DNA from 3 places in the Streptomyces gottesmaniae genome. Region 1 is predicted to be linked to each of the others. Evidence: riboswitches for the same ligand, from Rfam matches in the RefSeq annotation. Region 1 holds a riboswitch; each other region holds the start of a gene.
What was found. A riboswitch is a leader RNA that binds a small molecule or an ion and turns the genes downstream of it on or off. The one in region 1 is predicted to bind cyclic di-AMP.
Positions count from the first base shown of each region.

Region 2: it holds a riboswitch for cyclic di-AMP, as region 1 does, so the genes downstream of both, RM704_RS42445 (LysM peptidoglycan-binding domain-containing protein) here and RM704_RS29835 (LysM peptidoglycan-binding domain-containing protein) in region 1, are expected to answer to the same signal.
Region 3: it holds a riboswitch for cyclic di-AMP, as region 1 does, so the genes downstream of both, RM704_RS18725 (M23 family metallopeptidase) here and RM704_RS29835 (LysM peptidoglycan-binding domain-containing protein) in region 1, are expected to answer to the same signal.

Region 1 is NZ_JAVRFJ010000030.1:101,495-107,776, forward strand. It holds gene RM704_RS29820 (nucleoside triphosphate pyrophosphohydrolase) at 1-454, shown strand, start outside; gene RM704_RS29825 (cytochrome P450 family protein) at 784-2,091, shown strand; gene RM704_RS29830 (transglycosylase family protein) at 2,311-3,360, shown strand; cyclic di-AMP (ydaO/yuaA leader) riboswitch at 3,543-3,742, shown strand; gene RM704_RS29835 (LysM peptidoglycan-binding domain-containing protein) at 3,747-4,439, shown strand; gene eno (phosphopyruvate hydratase) at 4,896-6,176, shown strand.
Region 2 is NZ_JAVRFJ010000064.1:1,685-7,966, forward strand. It holds gene RM704_RS42440 (polyprenyl synthetase family protein) at 166-1,176, opposite strand; cyclic di-AMP (ydaO/yuaA leader) riboswitch at 1,736-1,947, shown strand; gene RM704_RS42445 (LysM peptidoglycan-binding domain-containing protein) at 1,950-2,702, shown strand; gene RM704_RS42450 (Cof-type HAD-IIB family hydrolase) at 2,759-3,565, opposite strand; gene RM704_RS42455 (NAD(P)-binding domain-containing protein) at 3,835-5,037, opposite strand; gene RM704_RS42460 (carboxylate--amine ligase) at 5,108-6,282, opposite strand, start outside.
Region 3 is NZ_JAVRFJ010000015.1:94,062-100,343, forward strand. It holds gene RM704_RS18705 (Glu/Leu/Phe/Val dehydrogenase dimerization domain-containing protein) at 1-1,059, shown strand, start outside; gene RM704_RS18710 (TetR/AcrR family transcriptional regulator) at 1,149-1,748, shown strand; gene RM704_RS18715 (SGNH/GDSL hydrolase family protein) at 1,881-2,666, opposite strand; gene RM704_RS18720 (DUF6250 domain-containing protein) at 2,786-3,517, opposite strand; gene RM704_RS18725 (M23 family metallopeptidase) at 3,704-4,720, opposite strand; cyclic di-AMP (ydaO/yuaA leader) riboswitch at 4,725-4,883, opposite strand; gene RM704_RS18730 (alpha-galactosidase) at 5,186-6,282, opposite strand, start outside.

The DNA of each region.
Region 1 (6,282 bases):
ACTGGGCGACGTCCTGCTCCAGGTCGTCTTCCACGCCCGCATCGCCGAGGACGACCCCGACACCCCCTTCTCCATCGACGACGTCGCCGCCGGCATCGTCACCAAGCTCATCCACCGCCACCCCCACGTCTTCGGCGACGAAACGGCCACCACCCCGGAGGAGGTCAAGGCGCACTGGCTCCGCACGAAGGCCATAGAAAAACGCCGGGAGTCCGTGACCGACGGCGTCCCCCTGGGCCAGCCCGGCCTGGCCCTGGCCGCCAAACTCTCCTCCCGCGTCCGCACCGCCGGCCTGGCCGTCCCGCTGCCCCAGGGCCAGGACATCGGCTACGAACTCCTCACCCTCGCCGCCCGAGCCGAAGCCGAGGGCACCGACCCCGAAGCGGCCCTGAGAGCGGCGGCGCGCGCCTACCGCGACGCGATCCGAGCCGCGGAAGGACTCGACGAGGGCTGACATGACCAGGAGCGCTGGGGTTCTGAACGGACCGGCGCACGGGCCGTCGGCGGCGGAGCCGGACCTTCCCGATGCGAAGAAGGCTCTGGCCGAGACCCCCAGGTCCCCGGCGTACTCCCCCCGGGGCGGCGACACGACTCCTGTCCGTGGTCCGATCCCGGGAGGCCCGGAGCCATCACTCCGGTGGAGCGGGGGCCCCGCACTCCCCCAGCTACCGCCGAGGGTGCCCCCGGGCGCCGTACCCGGCGTCCCCGATCGCACGATCACCGTTGCCCGTACGGCCCAGGGCGCCGCAAGCCGACCATCCCACGATTGAGTAGACCGTCCTCATGCACATTCCCCGGCCGGCAGCTGGCCGCCCCTCCTCCCCGAGCCCGGCCCCCTCCCTGTTCACCTGGGAGTTCGCCACCGACCCCTACCCGGCGTACGCCTGGCTCCGGGAGCACGCCCCGGTGCACCGCACCCGGTTGCCCAGCGGTGTGGAGGCCTGGCTGGTCACGCGCTACGACGATGCCAAGCAGGCCCTCGCCGACCCGCGTCTCTCGAAGAACCCCGCGCATCACGACGAGCCCGCCCACGCCAAGGGGAAGACCGGCATCCCCGGTGAGCGCAAGGCCGAGTTGATGACCCATCTGCTCAACATCGATCCGCCGGACCACACGCGGCTGCGCCGTCTCGTCTCGAAGGCGTTCACGCCCCGCAGGGTCGCCGAATTCGCCCCCCGGGTACAGGAGTTGACCGATCAGCTCATCGAACGTTTCGCGGCGACGGGCGAAGCCGATCTCATCCACGACTTCGCCTTCCCCCTGCCCATCTACGCCATCTGCGACCTGCTCGGCGTCCCCCGTGAGGACCAGGACGACTTCAGGGACTGGGCGGGCATGATGATCCGGCACGGCGGCGGCCCGAGGGGCGGTGTCGCGCGCTCGGTCAAGAAGATGCGCGGCTACCTCGCCGACCTCATCCACCGCAAACGGGAAGGGCTCACCGAGCACCCCGCCCCCGGCGAGGACCTCATCTCAGGGCTCATCCGCGCCTCCGACCACGGCGAGCACCTCACCGAGAACGAGGCCGCGGCGATGGCGTTCATCCTGCTCTTCGCCGGCTTCGAGACGACCGTCAACCTCATCGGGAACGGCACCTACGCCCTGCTCACCCACCCCGAGCAGCGCACCCGCCTCCAGGCATCCCTCGCCGCCGGGGAGAAGGCGCTGCTCGAAACCGGTGTCGAGGAACTCCTGCGCTACGACGGCCCCGTGGAACTCGCCACCTGGCGCTTCGCGACCCGGCCCCTCACCGTCGGCGGGCAGGACATCGCCCCGGGCGACCCCGTCCTCGTCGTCCTCGCGGCGGCCGACCGCGACCCGGCCCGCTTCCGGGACCCCGACACCCTCGACCTCTCCCGCCGTGACAACCAGCACCTCGGCTACGGCCACGGCATCCACTACTGTCTCGGCGCCCCGCTGGCCCGTCTCGAAGGCCAGACCGCGCTGGCGACCCTCCTCACCCGCCTCCCCGACCTCCGACTCGCGGTGGATCCGGCCGACTTGAGGTGGCGCGGAGGGCTCATCATGCGGGGGTTGCGCACGCTTCCGGTGGAATTCACCCCGCAAGGGCGGTCCGGGGGCCGTTCGTGACGCGGTTCGTAAGCGGTACGTAGTAGTACCCGGGCAGCCCGTAGCACTACCGCATTCCGCGACGGAAAGTGACTCTCCCTCAAGTCTGTGATCTTCACGTGATCTGCGCTGCATTAACTTGTGACAACTGATCGACTCCCGCTACGTTCACACGTCAGTGCGAAGGGGTCACCCCACACCCTTCGCACCGGTCACCGCTGTCGCGTGAAAGGCAACCGCATGCTCTCCGGGAACGGTCGACACCGTCGCCCCCGTCAGGCTCCCGCCCTCCTCGTCGCGGCCGGAGTGACCGGCTCGGCCATCGCGATCCCCCTGCTCGGCGCCACCGGCGCGAGCGCGGCCGACGGAACCACCTGGGACCAGGTGGCGGAGTGCGAGAGCGGCGGCTTCTGGAGCGCGGACACCGGGAACGGACGCTACGGCGGCCTCCAGCTCACCCAGGCGAACTGGGAGAAGTACGGCGGCCTCGACTACGCGGCGAGCGCCGATCAGGCCAGTCGTTCGCAGCAGATAGCCGTCGCGGAGAAGGTGCTCGCCGACCAGGGTGTCGGCGTCTGGGCCACCTGTGGTCTGCTCCACAACCTCGGGGGCGACTCCGGTTCCGCCGACGTGGACACGGGCGTCGCGGGCGACTCGACGGATTCGGGTGACTCGTCCAGTTCATCTGGTTCGTCTAACTCTTCCGATTCGTCCGAATCTTCCGGTTCCGCCGGCGAGGCCGACGAGGCCGACTCGGCCAAGTCCGCCGACTCGGTCGACTCCGACACGTCGGGCGACTCGACTCCCGAGGCTTTCGAAGGGTCCACCAAGGCCAAGGCCGGTACGGGTGCCGACACCGACTCGGACGGCACGGCCGGCTCGGACGGCTCCACGGCCTCCGGGGGTGCGAAAGCGGACAAGTCGACACAGAGTGACAGCTCTTCGGTCGACGAGGGCGAAGGCGGCACCGGTCGTCATCGCGGCGCCAGCGCCGACGAGAGTGCCTCCGGCGCGGAGGTCGGGACGGACGCGGCCGACGGCTCACGCCCCGCCGACCCCACCCCCTCCGGCCGTCACGCCTCCCGCGGCGGCGACGGGGCGGGGGAGTCCGCGGACGGCGCCTACACCGTCCGCGCGGGCGACAGCCTGACGCGGATCGCGAACTCCCTCGACCTGACCGGCGGGTGGCGTGAGCTGTACGCCGAGAACGAGGGCACGGTGGGAACCGACCCGGACCTCATCCTTCCCGGTCAGACCCTCGAAGTCGGTGCCGAAACGGGCGAAAAGTAGCGACAGTTCAGGTCACTGTTCGCCCCTGAATGCCCGTTTTGATCTAGGTGGGAGATGAATCACAGGCCCCCTGATCGTCTTTGAAATCCGGGCAATCACGTGTTTACGGTCGTGACCGCTCGCCACAGCGGGCCCCTGCGGTCGGTACGCCGAATCCTGCCAACGGCCGCAAGGAACAGTCGTCGCGTCAAGCGCCGTAGGCAGGAGCGGGGGACCCAAGGTAAGTGCCGGGTCCGGTGGTTGCGGCCCTTCGGGGGCGTACGTCCGGAACCGGCTCGGGGTGAAGCCGCGCGACGTGAGCCGAGAGGCGAGCGTGCGCGGCCGGGCAACTCAACCGGCCCGAACCCGACAGCTCACCTCGCAGGCGTCGGTGAGGGGATCTCTCCATGCTGTTTTCCAGCAAGGGCAAGCACCGTCGTCCGTCCAAGGCCGCTCGCGCCATCGCCGTCGCCGGTGTCACCGGCGCCGCCGCCATCGCCGCCCCGCTGATGGCCGCCGGCAGCGCATCCGCCGCCACCGCCTCCGAGTGGGACGCCGTCGCCCAGTGCGAGTCCGGCGGCAACTGGTCCATCAACACCGGCAACGGCTACTACGGCGGCCTGCAGTTCTCCGCCTCCACCTGGGCCGGCTACGGCGGTACGCAGTACGCCTCCACCGCCGACCAGGCGACCAAGGCCCAGCAGATCGCGATCGCCGAGAAGGTCCTCGCGGGCCAGGGCAAGGGTGCCTGGCCGGTCTGCGGCAAGGGCCTGTCCGGCGCCTCGTACGACGGTGCCGCCGCCTCCTCCGGCTCCTCGGACTCCGGCTCCTCGCAGCAGAGCACCCAGGAGAGCACCAAGAAGAGCACCGAGGACACCCGCGCCTCCCGCTCCTCCGAGCGCGCCACCGTGGAGACCCCCACCGGCAAGAAGGTCAAGAAGGGCGACGGCGAGTACAAGGTCGTCACCGGCGACACCCTCAGCGCCATCGCCGCGAAGAAGAACGTCAAGGGCGGCTGGGAGAAGCTCTTCGAGCTGAACAAGGACATCATCGACGACGCCGACTTCATCTACCCGGGCCAGCAGCTCCACCTGAGCTGACCCGCGACGTCGGCGACGGTCGCCACACGCCTGCCGCCCCCACGGCCGTCCCCCACGGCCAGGCAGGCGGGGCCGGTTCGGCCGGGCCGAGAAATCGGGCCGCTTCCCGGCTGAACCACAGCCCGCTCACAGCCGTGTCCTCCATAGTGAAGACCTCGTGAGGGCCGTCCCCCCGTCCCCACGAGCTCCCCGCCCCGGTGCGCATTCCCCCGTACGCACCGGGGCGGGGCTTTTTCATGCGCGGTCACCCCGCCCGAGCCCGGCCGTTTCTGCGCCGCTCCGCCTTTCTGTTCACTTTCTGGCCCACCCCCCTTTGTTCCGGCCTGAAACAATGGGTACGGTCTGTCTGTCCACGGGACGGTCGGTCGGCTGCCGACGAGCCCGGGGCGGTTAGGCTCTAGTCGCAAGGCCCGCGGGCCCCGCAGTTCCGCGTCACATCCCATGAAGGAGATGCTCGTGCCGTCCATCGACGTCGTCGTAGCCCGGGAAATCCTCGACTCGCGAGGCAACCCCACCGTCGAGGTCGAGGTCGGCCTCGACGACGGCAGCACGGGTCGTGCCGCCGTTCCGTCCGGCGCCTCCACCGGTGCCTTCGAAGCCATCGAGCTCCGTGACGGTGACCCCAACCGCTACCTCGGCAAGGGCGTCGAGAAGGCCGTCCTCGCCGTGATCGAGCAGATCGGCCCGGAGCTCGTCGGCTACGACGCCACCGAGCAGCGCCTGATCGACCAGGCGATGTTCGACCTGGACGCCACCGACAACAAGGGCTCCCTCGGCGCCAACGCCATCCTCGGCGTCTCCCTCGCCGTCGCCCACGCCGCCTCCGAGGCCAGCGACCTCCCGCTCTTCCGCTACCTGGGCGGCCCGAACGCGCACCTGCTGCCCGTTCCGATGATGAACATCCTGAACGGCGGCTCGCACGCCGACTCCAACGTGGACATCCAGGAGTTCATGATCGCCCCCATCGGCGCGGAGTCCTTCTCCGAGGCCCTGCGCTGGGGCGCCGAGGTCTACCACACCCTCAAGAAGGTGCTGAAGACCAAGGGCCTGTCCACCGGCCTCGGCGACGAGGGCGGCTTCGCCCCGAACCTGGAGTCCAACCGCGCCGCCCTCGACCTCATCCTCGAGGCCATCAAGGAGGCCGGTTACACCCCCGGCGAGCAGATCGCCCTCGCGCTGGACGTCGCCGCCTCCGAGTTCTACAAGGACGGCGTCTACACCTTCGAGGGCAAGGAGCGCTCCGCCGCCGAGATGACGGAGTACTACGCCGACCTCGTCGCGTCGTACCCGCTCGTCTCCATCGAGGACCCGCTGTTCGAGGACGACTGGGCCGGCTGGAACACCATCACCGAGAAGCTGGGCGACAAGGTCCAGATCGTCGGCGACGACCTCTTCGTCACCAACCCCGAGCGCCTCGCCCGCGGCATCGAGGAGGGCTCCGCCAACGCCCTGCTCGTCAAGGTCAACCAGATCGGTTCGCTGACCGAGACCCTGGACGCCGTCGAGCTGGCCCAGCGCAACGGCTTCAAGTGCATGATGTCCCACCGCTCCGGCGAGACCGAGGACGTCACCATCGCCGACCTCGCCGTCGCCGTGAACTGCGGTCAGATCAAGACCGGCGCCCCGGCCCGTTCGGACCGCGTCGCCAAGTACAACCAGCTGCTGCGCATCGAGGAGATCCTCGACGACGCCGCGGTCTACGCCGGCCGCAGCGCCTTCCCGCGCTTCAAGGGCTGAGCCGTCGGCTGACCCGTTAAGGGCCCAGCCTGAGCCAGTCGTACGTACGTCCCCGTACCGGTCCCGTACCGTGTGCGGGGACGTACGCGCGTGCGCGTGGGAGAAG
Region 2 (6,282 bases), on a different contig from region 1:
GAGGCGACGCCGACGGGCGGGATCGCGCCCCCTAGGGGACGCCGACGCTCACTCCTGGAGGGCGGCGGGGTCCGGGGCTCGCGTCAGAGGGCCGGCCTCAGAGGGCTGACCTAAGGGGGCCGGCCTAAGCGGGGCTCGACTCAGGGGGCACCCGGCGCCGGGTGATCAACCGGCGCGGTGCACCACGGCGTCGCACAGCTCCACCAGCGCCGCCTTCGCGTCGCACTCGGGGAGGGGGGCCAGCACGGCGCGGGCCTCCTCCGCGTACCGGATGGTGTCGCGGCGGGCCTGCTCCAGGGCGGGGTGGACGCGGAGCCGGGCCAGGGCCTCGGCGTGGCGGGCGTCGTCGGTGAGGTCGGAGTCGAGCAGCTCGCACAGGGCGATGTCGTCCGCCAGCCCCAGCCGGCCCGCCCGCTCGCGCAGCCGCAGCACCGGCATGGTCGGCACGCCCTCGCGGAGGTCCGTGCCGGGGGTCTTGCCCGACTCGTGCGAGTCGGAGGCGATGTCGAGGACGTCGTCGGCGAGTTGGAAGGCGACACCGAGCCGCTCCCCGTACTGGGTCAGCACGTCGACCACGGTCTCGTCGGCCCCGGCCATCAGTGCGCCGAGCCGTCCGGCGACCGCGACCAGCGACCCGGTCTTGCCGCCCAGCACGTCGAGGTAGTGCTCGATGGGGTCGCGTCCGTCGCGCGGCCCGGCGGTCTCCAGGATCTGTCCGGTGACCAGCCGTTCGAAGGCCTCGGCCTGGATGCGGACGGCGTCGGGGCCGAGGTCGGCGAGGACGTGGGAGGCGCGGGCGAAGAGGAAGTCGCCGGTGAGGACGGCGAGCGAGTTGTCCCAGCGGGCGTTGGCACTCGGCACGCCCCGGCGCACCTCGGCCTCGTCCATCACGTCGTCGTGGTACAGCGTGGCCAGATGGGTCAGCTCGACCACGACCGCCGAGGGCACGACACCCGGCGCGTACGGGTCCCCGAACTGCGCCGCGAGCATCACCAGCAGCGGACGGAACCGCTTCCCGCCCGCGCGCAGCAGATGCTGGGCGGCCTCCTGGATGAAGGGGACCTCGCTCTTGGTCGCCTCCAGCAGACCCTCTTCGACGGCCGCCATTCCGGCCTGGACATCGGCTTCGAGAGCCTGGTCCCGCGCGCTCAGCCCAAATGGCTCGACGACGGTCACGAGGGTTCTCCTGTCTGCTGACGTCTACTGACGGTCACACGGTCACACGGTCGGTCTGGGTCGCTCTCACGGTCGATGACACAGTTTGTCGATCTGTCGCTGCCATCACCCGAGTCAGCGTATCCGGTCACCTTTCGATCACCACGAGCGCCCACGGGTCGACGCGCGTACGGCACCCGCGCGAGACCCGCCCCGGGTCCCCGCTCCGCCGCCGGAGAAGCCGGAGACCCCCGGAGGTCCCCGGTACACCACCGAAGGCGTCCCTAAACCCCCGGTCCGAGTTGACCGATTTGCCGTAAAGCGAGCACTTCACCCGACTCCTCCCGTGAGTTGAGTCACCCGCCCAGCCTGGGGCAACCTTCCGGCGCCGGGCGGACTTTCCCTTTGCGGTAGGCAAGTTGACCCAGGAACACGCATCGGCAATTGCCGCCGAATCACACCAAAGTCAAGGTCAACTAGACCTACCGGCCAAACCGGGACTTGTTCCGATCGTGTGCTCTCGCATACGTTCACACCCCGTCCGGACGGACCGCCGAATCCTGCCGCCGCCCGGACCCCCACCCATTGACCACTCATCCACGCACGGCAGGAGCGGGGGACCCAGGTAAGCGCCGGTCCGGCATTTCCCCCATCGGACCGGCTCGGGGTGAAGCCACGCGCAGTACGCCCGGCGGACGCGGCACGCACAGCGACCGCCCGGGCGACGCACGTGGCCGGGCATCTCCAGCCCGAACCCGACAGCTCACCTCGCAGGCGACGGAGAGGAACTTGCCATGCCCGCACGAGGCAAACACCGCCGTCCCAGAAGCAACGCGTTCACCCGTGGCGTGCTCGCCGCCGGAACGGGCGGGGCCGCCCTGGCCCTCCCGCTCACGGTCGCCACGACCGCGAGCGCCGCCACCCCGGCCCAGGCCGCCGGCTCCGTCCAGTCGGCCGCGCAGTCCGCGCCGGCGGCCGCGCAGACCAAGTCCACGACCTACACCGTGGTCTCCGGCGACACGCTCTCCTCCATCGCCCGGGAGCACCGCACCAAGGGCGGCTGGCAACGGCTCTACAAGGACAACCGCGCGGCCGTCGGCGACAACCCGGCCCTGATCCGTCCGGGCCTGAAGCTGAAGGTGAACGGGACGAAGGCGGCCACGGCGAAGAAGTCGTCGACGGCCTCGCAGACCTCCACGGCCACGCAGGCGTCGGTCAAGACGTACGCGAACAACCTCGACGGCTGGATCCGCGAGTCGCTGGACATCATGGCGCAAAAGGGAATCCCCGGGACATACAACGGGATCCACCGCAACATCATGCGTGAGTCCTCGGGCAACCCGCTGGCGATCAACAACTGGGACTCCAACGCGGCAGCGGGCACCCCGTCGAAGGGCCTCCTCCAGGTCATCGACCCGACCTTCGCCGCGTACCACGTGTCCGGCACCCCGTACGACCCGTACGACCCGGTCGCGAACATCACGGCGGCCTGCAACTACGCCGCCGACCGGTACGGCTCGATCGACAACGTGTTCGGCGCCTACTGAGCCCCACCCACTCCGCACTCGTTCCCCTGGGCCGGCGGGCCCAGGGGAACGTTTGTTCAGTGGAACAGCCGGTCCAGCACGACCGCGATCCCGTCGTCCTCGTTGGAGAGGGTCACCTCGTCGGCCACGGCCTTGAGTTCGGGGTGGGCGTTGGCCATGGCGACGCCGTGCGCGGCCCAGTCGAACATCGGGATGTCGTTGGGCATGTCACCGAAGGCGATGGTCTCGTCCGGGGACAGACCGAGATGGTCGGCGGCCAGCGCGAGACCCGTCGCCTTGGTGATGCCGCATGGCTGGAGTTCGACGGTGCCGGGCCCCGACATGGTGACCGTCGCCAGCGAACCGACCGCCATCCGCGCCGCCGAGGCCAACTCGTCGTCCGACAGATAGGGATGGCGCAGCAGCACCTTGCTGATCGGCTCGCACCACAGGTCGTCCCGGCGCGGCACCCGCACCGCGGGCAGCGTGGGGTGCGGCATGAGGTAGCCGGGCTCGATCAGGGTGAGGCCGTCGACGCCGTCCTGGTCGACCGCCGCGTACACCTGACCGACCTCCGCCTCGATCTTGCCGAGCGCGGTCTCGGCGAGTTCCCTGTCCAGGGTGACCGACCAGAGCAGCCGGTCCGCGCCGGGGTCGTACAACTGCGCGCCCTGTCCGCACACCGCGAGCCCCCTGCTGCCGAGGTCGTCGAAGAGGGGGCGCACTCTCGGTGCCGGCCGTCCCGTCACCACGAGGTGCTGGGCCCCGGCCTCCGTGGCCCGCGCCAGCGCGGCGAGGGACCGGTCGGAGAGCGTGTCGTCACTGCGCAGGAGCGTTCCGTCCAGGTCAGTGGCGATGAGTGAATATGCGGTGGGAGCGGCCATGATCAGAGAATACGGATGCCGCGCCCCATCGGTTCGACTCGAACCGGACGACGTCCGGCGTCCCGACCGCCCCACGGCACCCGTACGTCAACACCCTTTGCCCGAACGCGGGTTCAGCGGGACGAGGGGGCCTGCGCCCCTTGAGCCGACCGCAGGCCGGGAAAGGGGCGCGGGGAACGGCGCGATCAGCCACGACCGACCCGCACCCCGTCACGAAGGACCCGCACCCCGCCACGCACCGCCCCACCCGAGCTCACGCCGGACCCGTCTCACCCATGGGCCGCGGCAAGATGCCGAGCCAACCGAGGCGAGGCGAACTCCGTCCCGCACACGAACCGCATCACCGGCCCGTACGACGCCGCCGCAGGCAACCCCGTGAAGTACAGCCCCGGGATCGACGACCGGAACCCCGCCCCCAGCACCGGCGTCCCCCGGCTCACCGCCAGCTCCGTACGGAGCTCATGGCCGAGGAACCCCATCGACGCGAGGTCCACCCGGTACCCGGTCGCGGCCATGACGTGATCGGCGCCCAACTCCGCCGTACGGCCGTCGTGCTCGCGCACCACCAGCAGGGGGCGTCCGTCGATGACGCCGGCCCGCACCACCCGGTCCACCTCCCGCACCTCCACGCGCCCGTCGAACCGGTCCCGCAGCCACCACGCGCCCAGTGGCCCGAGCACCCGGCGGACCAGGTAGTGCCGGGTGGCCTCGGGCAGATACCGGTACGGCTGCGGGTGGTAACTGAGCGCCCACAGCGACCAGGCCCGCCCGAACGGCGACTCGGGGCGCATCCTCGGCTGCTTCCACGGGGGCGCGCCGAACGCCACGGCCCCCCGCCCGCGCGCGACGACCCGCACCCGCGCCCCCGCCTCGGCCGCCAGCACCGCCGCCTCCAGGGCGGACTGCCCCGCGCCCACGACGATCAGTTCCCGGTCCTTGAACCGGCTCAGGCCGGCGTGCTGGGAGCTGTGCGAGACGGGCCCCATGGGGGTGGGGCCGTCCGCGGCCGCGCCCGCCAGCTCGGCCGGCAGGTGCGCCAGCCCGAACAGCCCGCTCGCCACGACGACGGCCCGAGCCGCGAACAACTCCCCCGAGTCCAGCTTCAGTTCGAAGCCGCCGCTCTTGATCCGGTCGACCGAGACCACCCGGACCCGTTCCAGGTCGGGCACGAGCCGCTGCTGGAACCACTCGCCGTAGGAGATGAAGGTCCCGACGGGGATGATGTCCTCGTCCGTCACCAGCCGTCGGATCCCCGCCGCGTCGCAGTAGTCGGCGAGCGTGTGGCCCTGCTGCGGGGCGTCGATGCTCGACGCCGCCGGTGTCGACTTCAGCAGCATTCCGGCGGGCATGTTGTCCCGCCAGCTCACCATGGGTTCACCGAAGACTCGGACCGCAATGCCGTGCGCCCGCAGGTGCGCGGCGGTGGACAGACCGAACGGCCCGGCACCGATGACTGCTACCGGTTGAATCACGAAGTCCCTCCCCAGGACGCTTCATGCCTACTTCGTGTGGTCACGTGTGCCGGTGCCCTGCGGGCAGGGCTCAGGGGCGCACGTGTGCGTTGCCGAGGCGGTTGGCCCGCCACAGCTGGTAGAGATGCTTCGCGCCCGGTCGCACGAAGCGCGCGAGCATCGTGAGGAACGGCAGCGGGTCGTCACCCGCGAGCCAGGCCAGCTCCGTACCGCTCGCGCGCGGCGGCGCGTGCGGTGTGGTGTAGCCGCTGCGCCGGTAGGCGAGCAGGGCCGGCAGATCGATGTTCTCCACGATGTACCGCCGCCCGGCGAGCTGTTCCCCCTCCGGCACCGGACGCCCGGTCAGATCGAGGTGCATGGCGCGTACGACGTCGATCCCGGCCTCGTTCTCGAACAGCCGGAACTGCGCGCCCATCCGTGGATTGAAGTCCAGCAGCTTGTAACGCCCGTCCCGCCGGTCGAACCGCAGATCGAGGTCGATGATCCCCGTGAACCCGATCTGCTTGATGAAACGGGCGGCGATGTCGGCGAGTTCGGGGTTGTCGACGACGTACGCGTTCGCCGTCATCCCCGCGTGCGGCGGCCACGACCGCACCTTCACCCCGGTGAACATCGCGAGGGGGGTGGAGTCCGCGTCGAAGTAGGCGTGCACGATCCAGTCCTCGGCGTCCTCCCGGGGCAGGTACTCCTGGAGGATCACCCCGGGCCGGTCGCCCCAGCCGCGGGCCAGCCGCAGCAGGCACTGCCGGTCGGCGATGCGGGTCGTCCCGTTCACCGCGGGCTGCCTGCGCCGCTCGAACGCCTCCCGGTTCTTGGCCACCACGGGGAAGCGGGCCCGTTCGGCGAACCGTTCCACGTCCTCGTACGACTGCGGGAACGAGCTGACGGGGCTCGCGATGCCGTGCTCCACGCAGAGTTCGTGCAGCCCCTGCTTGCTGGCGAGGCGGCGCGGGAGCTTCCCGTCGACGCGGGGGAAGAGGAAGCGGGTCGCCAACTCCTCCTGGTGCTCGGCGATGAGGACCGCGGCCTCCTCGTCGGTGGGGATGAGCACGGCGGGCCGCCCTATCCGCCGGCCGATGCGCAGCAGTCCCTCCACCAGCCACGCGGGCTCCTCCGTCCCGGTGGTCGGCCACACGAACGCGCGCCGCAGATAGCGCGAGGCGGCGGCCGGTGTGTAACGGTCCTCCGTGATCGCGTACATCGGCACGCCGAGCCGGCCCAGGCTGCGGATGGCTCCGACGCCGC
Region 3 (6,282 bases), on a different contig from region 1:
ACGCTGGACGAGGTCGCCGGACTCGCGCGCGGCATGACCATGAAGGAGGCGTTGCACTACTCCCCCGAGAACCGCTACGTCCCGCTCGGCGGCGCCAAGGGCGGCATCGACTGCGACCCCCGGGACCCGGAGGCCTACGGCGTCCTGGTGCGCTACCTGCGCGCGATGCGCCCGTACGTCGAGAGCTTCTGGACCACCGGCGAGGACCTCGGTCTCACGCAGGACCTGGTGGACCGCGCCGCGGCCGCCGAGGCGGGCCTGGTGTCGACGATCCAGGCGGTGTACCCCCTCCTGGACGACGAGGGAGCGGCCCGACGGCGTCTCGCGGACGCCTTCGCCGTCCAGGTGGACGGGATCGGCCTCGACGAACTGGTCGGCGGCTGCGGTGTCGCCGAGTCCGTGCTCACCGCCCTGGACCGGACGGGTACGCCGTACGCCGGGACACGGGTCGCCGTGCAGGGCCTGGGCACCATGGGCGGCGCCACCGCCCGCTTCCTCGCCCGCGCCGGCCTCACGGTCGTCGCCGTCGCCGACATCAAGGGCACCGTCACCAACCCGGCCGGCCTGGACGTCGAGGCCCTGCTCGCCGCGCGCGACGCGCACGGCACGATCGACCGCACCGCGCTGCGGCCCACGGACCACGAGACCTCCGCCGACGCCTGGCTGGCCACCGAGGCCGACGTGCTCGTCCCCGCGGCCGTCTCCTACGCGATCGACACCACCAACCACCACCTCGTCACGGCCCCTCTGATCGTGGAGGCGGCCAACATGCCCGTCTTGCCGGAGGCCGAGGAAACGCTCACCTCCCGCGGCGTCACCGTCCTGCCCGACGTCGTGGTCAACTCCGGTACGAACGCCTGGTGGTGGTGGACCCTGTTCGGCGACATCGGCCCCACCGCCGACGAGGCGTTCGCCCACACCCGCCGTTCCATGCGCGCCCTCGTCGACCTGATGCTGACCCGGGCCGAGGCCGACGGCACCACGCCCCGCGCCGCCGCCCACGCCATCGCCGCCGACCGCCTGCCGACGATCACGGACCGCTTCGGCTGGCACCGCTGACGGCCCCCGCCCCGCCGGGGTGGCTCGAAGCCAGCGGCGCCGCGCGGGGGCCTGGGTAGGGTTGCCATGTGGGCAGGGTGCGGTTGAGCGTGGCCGAGCGGCGAGCGGAGCTGCTCCGGGCCGCCATCGAACAGATCGAGGAGCGGGGCGTCGCGGCCGTACGGATCGCCGACGTGGCCGCCGTCCTCGGTGTGAGCAGCGCCCTGGTGCTCTACCACTTCTCCACCAAGGAGAGACTGGTGGCCGAGGCCTTCCGCCATGCCGCCGAGGACGACCTGGCCCATCTGCGCAAGATCCTGGGCCGCCGCACCACGGCCCTGCGCCGACTCCGGGCGGCTGTCCGCTGGTACGCCCCCACCGGCCAGGCCAAGGGCTGGCGGCTCTGGATCGAGGGGTGGGCCGTGTCCCTCCGTGACCCGGCCCTGCGCGAGGTCACCCGCGACCTGGACCGCCAGTGGAAGGCCGCCCTCACCGAGGTCATCGAAGCCGGCGTGGCCGCCGACGAGTTCCGCTGCCCGGACCCCACGGCGTCCGCCCTCCGCCTCACCGCGCTCCTGGACGGCCTGGCCGTGCAGATGACGACCTACGACGGAGCCGTCTCCCGCACCCGGGCCCAGAACTGGGCTGACAGGGCCCTGGCCCACGAACTGGGCCTGGACCCCGCGTCGTTGACGCGCGCCGACCGCTGAACGCGACGAGGCCCCCGCCCGAAGGGGGCGCGGGGAACCGCGCTTGCGACCACGCCGGACCGACGCCGCCCACGGAGCAGCACGCGCCGCACGGCGAGGACGCGCACGACGAGAACGCGCCCGTCGCGGGGCTCAGGCCACGGACTCGATCCGCAACCTGATGTCGTCCGGCGACAGCTGTCCCTTGGCCGACACATGGTCCCCGGAGGACTCCCCCCGCAGCCGCCGACCGATCCACGGCACGAGATACTCCCGCGCCCAGGTGATGTTGTCCCGCCGCATCTCCAGCGTCCCGCGCGGCGGCAACGGCGGCCACGGCTGATCGGGATCGGCCGGAACGTCGACCCCCAGCACCTGCCCGGCCCGCAGGGCGACCCGTGTGTGCCCCTCCGGCGAGAGATGCAGCCGGTCCAGGTCCCAGGCCCGACGGTCCTGCACCGTCTTCAGCGACCACAGGTCCAGCACGGGGCATCCGTACCGGTCGGCGATGGCCCGCACATGCAGGTTGTACGTGGCGATCTTGCCCCGCAGATGCTTCAGCACCGGCACGTCACGGGTGTCGAACCCGGTGGTCACCATGACCGTGCCGACGGCCGAGGTGAGCCTGACCACCGCCCGCTCGAACCGCTCCGCGACCTCGTCGGGGTCGGTGCCCGGCCGGATGATGTCGTTGCCGCCCGCGCAGAAGGAGATCAGATCGGGGGCGAGCTCCAGCGCCCTCGGCACCTGGTCCTCCACGATCTGGTCGAGGAGTTTCCCCCGCACGGCCAGGTTGGTGTAGTCGAAGTCGCCCTCGGGCAACCGGTCCGCGAGAAGCACCGCGAACCGGTCGGCCCAGCCGACGAACCGTCCGTCGGGCCCGGGGTCGCCGACGCCCTCGGTGAAGCTGTCCCCCAGCGCCACGTACGACCCGATCATTGCTCTGCTGCCATTCGAATCGTCTGCCACATCGGGACATGATTCACCTTCGGATGTGACCTACGCGACCGTAATAAGCACTTGACGGACGGTGAGATAGACCACGTGTCAAGTGTTGGTCAATCCGGAATACGCACGTCGTGTCGGTGGGACCCCCACACACGGAAGTCCTCGATCCGGAAGTGGCTCCAGGTGGTCCGGAAGGCGAAATGCCCACTCGTGTACGGCTCGGGATCGCGGTAGTCGAACACGAGCCGTCCGTTGTTCCACCATCGGACCTTCGACCCGTCCGAGACGATCCGCACGCGATGCGGCTCGTTCGCGACGAGCAGCGGCTCGGTGTAGTCGTAGATCAGCGGCCGCACCCCCGCCTCACCCACATAGCGCCGCAACCGCGTCGTCGTGTTGGTGTTGGCCCCGTACCCGACGTAGTACGTCCTCAGATGGTCGTACTCGGCGAGCGCACCCCCTCGCGGAGTGGCGAAGAGATCGTCGGGCGATCGCACGTCGACGGCGTTCCAGAAGTTGTTCAGATCGGACACCCGGTCGTTGGCCCCGCCCGCGGAGACCGGCGTGGCCGTGTACTCGACGGCGTACGGACCTCGCAGCCGGCGCTTGAACCAGAGGGTGGCCCCGGCCGGTACGTCGACCTCCAGCACACCGCGCGAGGCCGTGACCGTACCGCCCCGCTCCAACTCCACGACCCACTGCCCGAGTCCGTGCCGGAAGTCGTCGGCGGCGATCAGCCGGTTACGGCCCCGAGACGTGTGGGCGGACGCGGCCCCCGCCGGAGCGACGGCCGCGAGGGCGGCACCGGCGGCGAGTGCTCCGAAAGCTCTACGGGTGGTCATAGGACGCCTCTTCCGTCATCGCAGAAAGCGCTTGCGGAGATCACTGTGACCGCACATCCCGGCCCCTGTCGAGACGTCGATCAGCCATGCCACATGACCGCAATGCGGTGGCCATGGAGTCGCGGAACGTCGAAGGCCGGACCCCGCATCACGGGGTCCGGCCTTCGACGGGTGCGGCGGCGTGGGTCAGATGCCGACGCCCTTCGAGCGGAGGTAGGCCAGCGGGTCGATGTCCGCACCGTAGTTGGGGGTGGTGCGGATCTCGAAGTGGAGGTGCGGCCCGGTGACGTTGCCGGTCGCGCCCGAGAGGCCTATCTGCTGGCCGCCGCTGACGGACTGACCCGCGGAGACGGAGATCGAGGACAGGTGGGCGTACTGGGCGTAGTAGCCGTCAGCGAGCTTGATGACCACCTGGTTGCCGTACGCGCCGCCCCAGCCGGCGGAGACGACGGTGCCCGCGCCCACGGCCTTGAGGCTGGTCCCGGTCGGGGCCACGAAGTCGACGCCCGTGTGGTAGCCGCTGGACCACATGCTGCCGGCGGTCTTGTACGCGGTACCGACGGTCGCGCCCTGGATGGGCCGGCTGAAGCCGGAGCTGCCGGTCGTCGAGGACTGGCCGCTCGCCGTGGAGGTCGACGCCTGGGTGTCCTTCGACTCCTGCTTCGCGGAACCGGAGGACTTCGCCGGCTTGGAGGCCTCGGTGGACTCGGTGGGCTTCGAGGACTGCGACAGCTGCGGCTTCGACGACGAGCGCGACGTCTCGCTCGACGCGGCCCGCTCACCGATCGACAGCTTCAGCCCGGGGTGGATGAGGGAAGGGTCGGAGCCGATCGCCTCACGGTTGTCCGAGTACAGCCGCTTCCAGCCACCCTCGACGTCCTGCTCGTCCGCGATCTTCGCGAGGTAGTCGCCGACCTTCACCGAGTAGGTCTTGGTCGCCGCCTTCTTGCTGGTGGTCTTCTGCGCCTGCGCGGCCTTCTCGGCCTGCTCCAACCGCGCGCCCGCCTCGGCCACGGCCTTCTCGGGGGTGATCGTGGCCGTCTTCTCGGAGACACCGGAGACGGCGGCTGCCGGGGTCGCGGCGTTGGCGCCGGCGGCACCGATCAACGGCAGCGCGAGCGCCGCGCCACCGGTCCCGGCGGCGGCGATCGAGCGAGTGAAGCGCTGGGACTTCGGACGGCGGTGCTTACCCTTCGCGGGCATGGCGAATTCCTCTCCGTCGCCTGCGAGGTGAGCTGTCGGGTGCGGACTGGAGATGTCCGGCCGTGCTTGCGCACGGCTGTACCCCTAGCCGTTCCGGAGACCGGAACAGGCGGTGATTCCTGTGGGTCCCCCGCTCCTGCCGTGGATCGGGTCGGTACGCGGCTCCGGTCGGCGGCAGGATTGGGCGTCCGTCCGGATTGACGCCGAACGTAAGCGACTTGTGCCCACAGGTACAACCATTGGGACTTCCTGTGCGTCTTCCTCCCTGATCCTTACTTCAATTCACCATCACGCTCCGTAATAGACAGGTCTTGGGCGCATTCCAACCACCCTGGAAATCCCTACGAATTACGTGGACATGACGGCAACGGAACGTCACGAATATGACGCTGCTCACGCACCTACGGCCCAGTAGGCTTTATTCCAGACCTTGTTGGAATTACGGCTGCATTTCGGACAGATCGCTCAAGTGTGCCGAAGGCGGATAACTGCCGCATCGAAGTCGCCGTGCAGCCCCGTCCGCAATCCGTGATGCGCCAGCACGGCACCCCGGTACTTTTCGCCCGTTTCGCGGCACTCATACGTTCCCGTCGGATCCAGTCCGCGCAGCCGGAGCGGGGCGAGCGGCTCGCCGTAGTGCTGCGCCTGGAGCCAGGCGAGGACGACGACCTCGTCACCGTGGACGTACTGCACGGCACTCAGCCCCCCTGCCGGAGGACGCAGCCGATACAGGTCACCGCGCTGCACGACCGGCCGGATCTCCTTGTACAGCTCCACCCACTCCCGGGCCTCGGCCAGCTCCTCCTCGCTCCACTCGGTGAGATCGCCGCCCACCCCGAGCACACCCGCCATGGCGCTGACGAACCGGAACCGCAGCGAGCTGACCCGCCCGTTGAGCTGGTTGTTCGGGCTGTCGGTGACCCACGCGGCCATGGTCCGGGCCGGATGGATCTGGGTGAAGCCGTGCTGGATGGCGAGCCGGTCGAGCGGATCGGTGTTGTCGGAGGTCCACACCTGATCCGTCCGCGCCATGACCCCGAGGTCGATCCGGCCGCCGCCGCCCGAGCACGACTCGAACGCCACCCCCGGGTGCGCGGCCCGCAACCGGTCCAGCAGTGCGTAGAAGGCGTGCACGTGCTCGACCCACAGCTTCTGCGGATACGGCTCACCGGGCCAGCCCGCGTCGGTGAAGCAGCGGTTGAAGTCCCACTTCACATAGTCGATCGGCGCGCTGGACAGGAGCGTGTCGAGCCGTTCCCAGAGGTATTCCTGGACGTCCTCGCGCGCGAGATTGAGCACGAGCTGATTACGCAGTTCCGTCCGCTTTCGCCCCGGTTGGAACTGTGCCCATTCGGGATGCGCCCGGTACAGCTCACTGTCCGGATTGACCATTTCCGGCTCGACCCAGATACCGAACTGCATCCCGAGGGCGTGCACCTGGTCGGCGAGCGGGCGCAGCCCCTTCGGGAAGCGGTCCGGATTCGGCGTCCAGTCCCCGAGCCCGGCCCGGTCGCTCGTCCGCGCCCCGAACCAGCCGTCGTCCACCACGAACAGCTCGACCC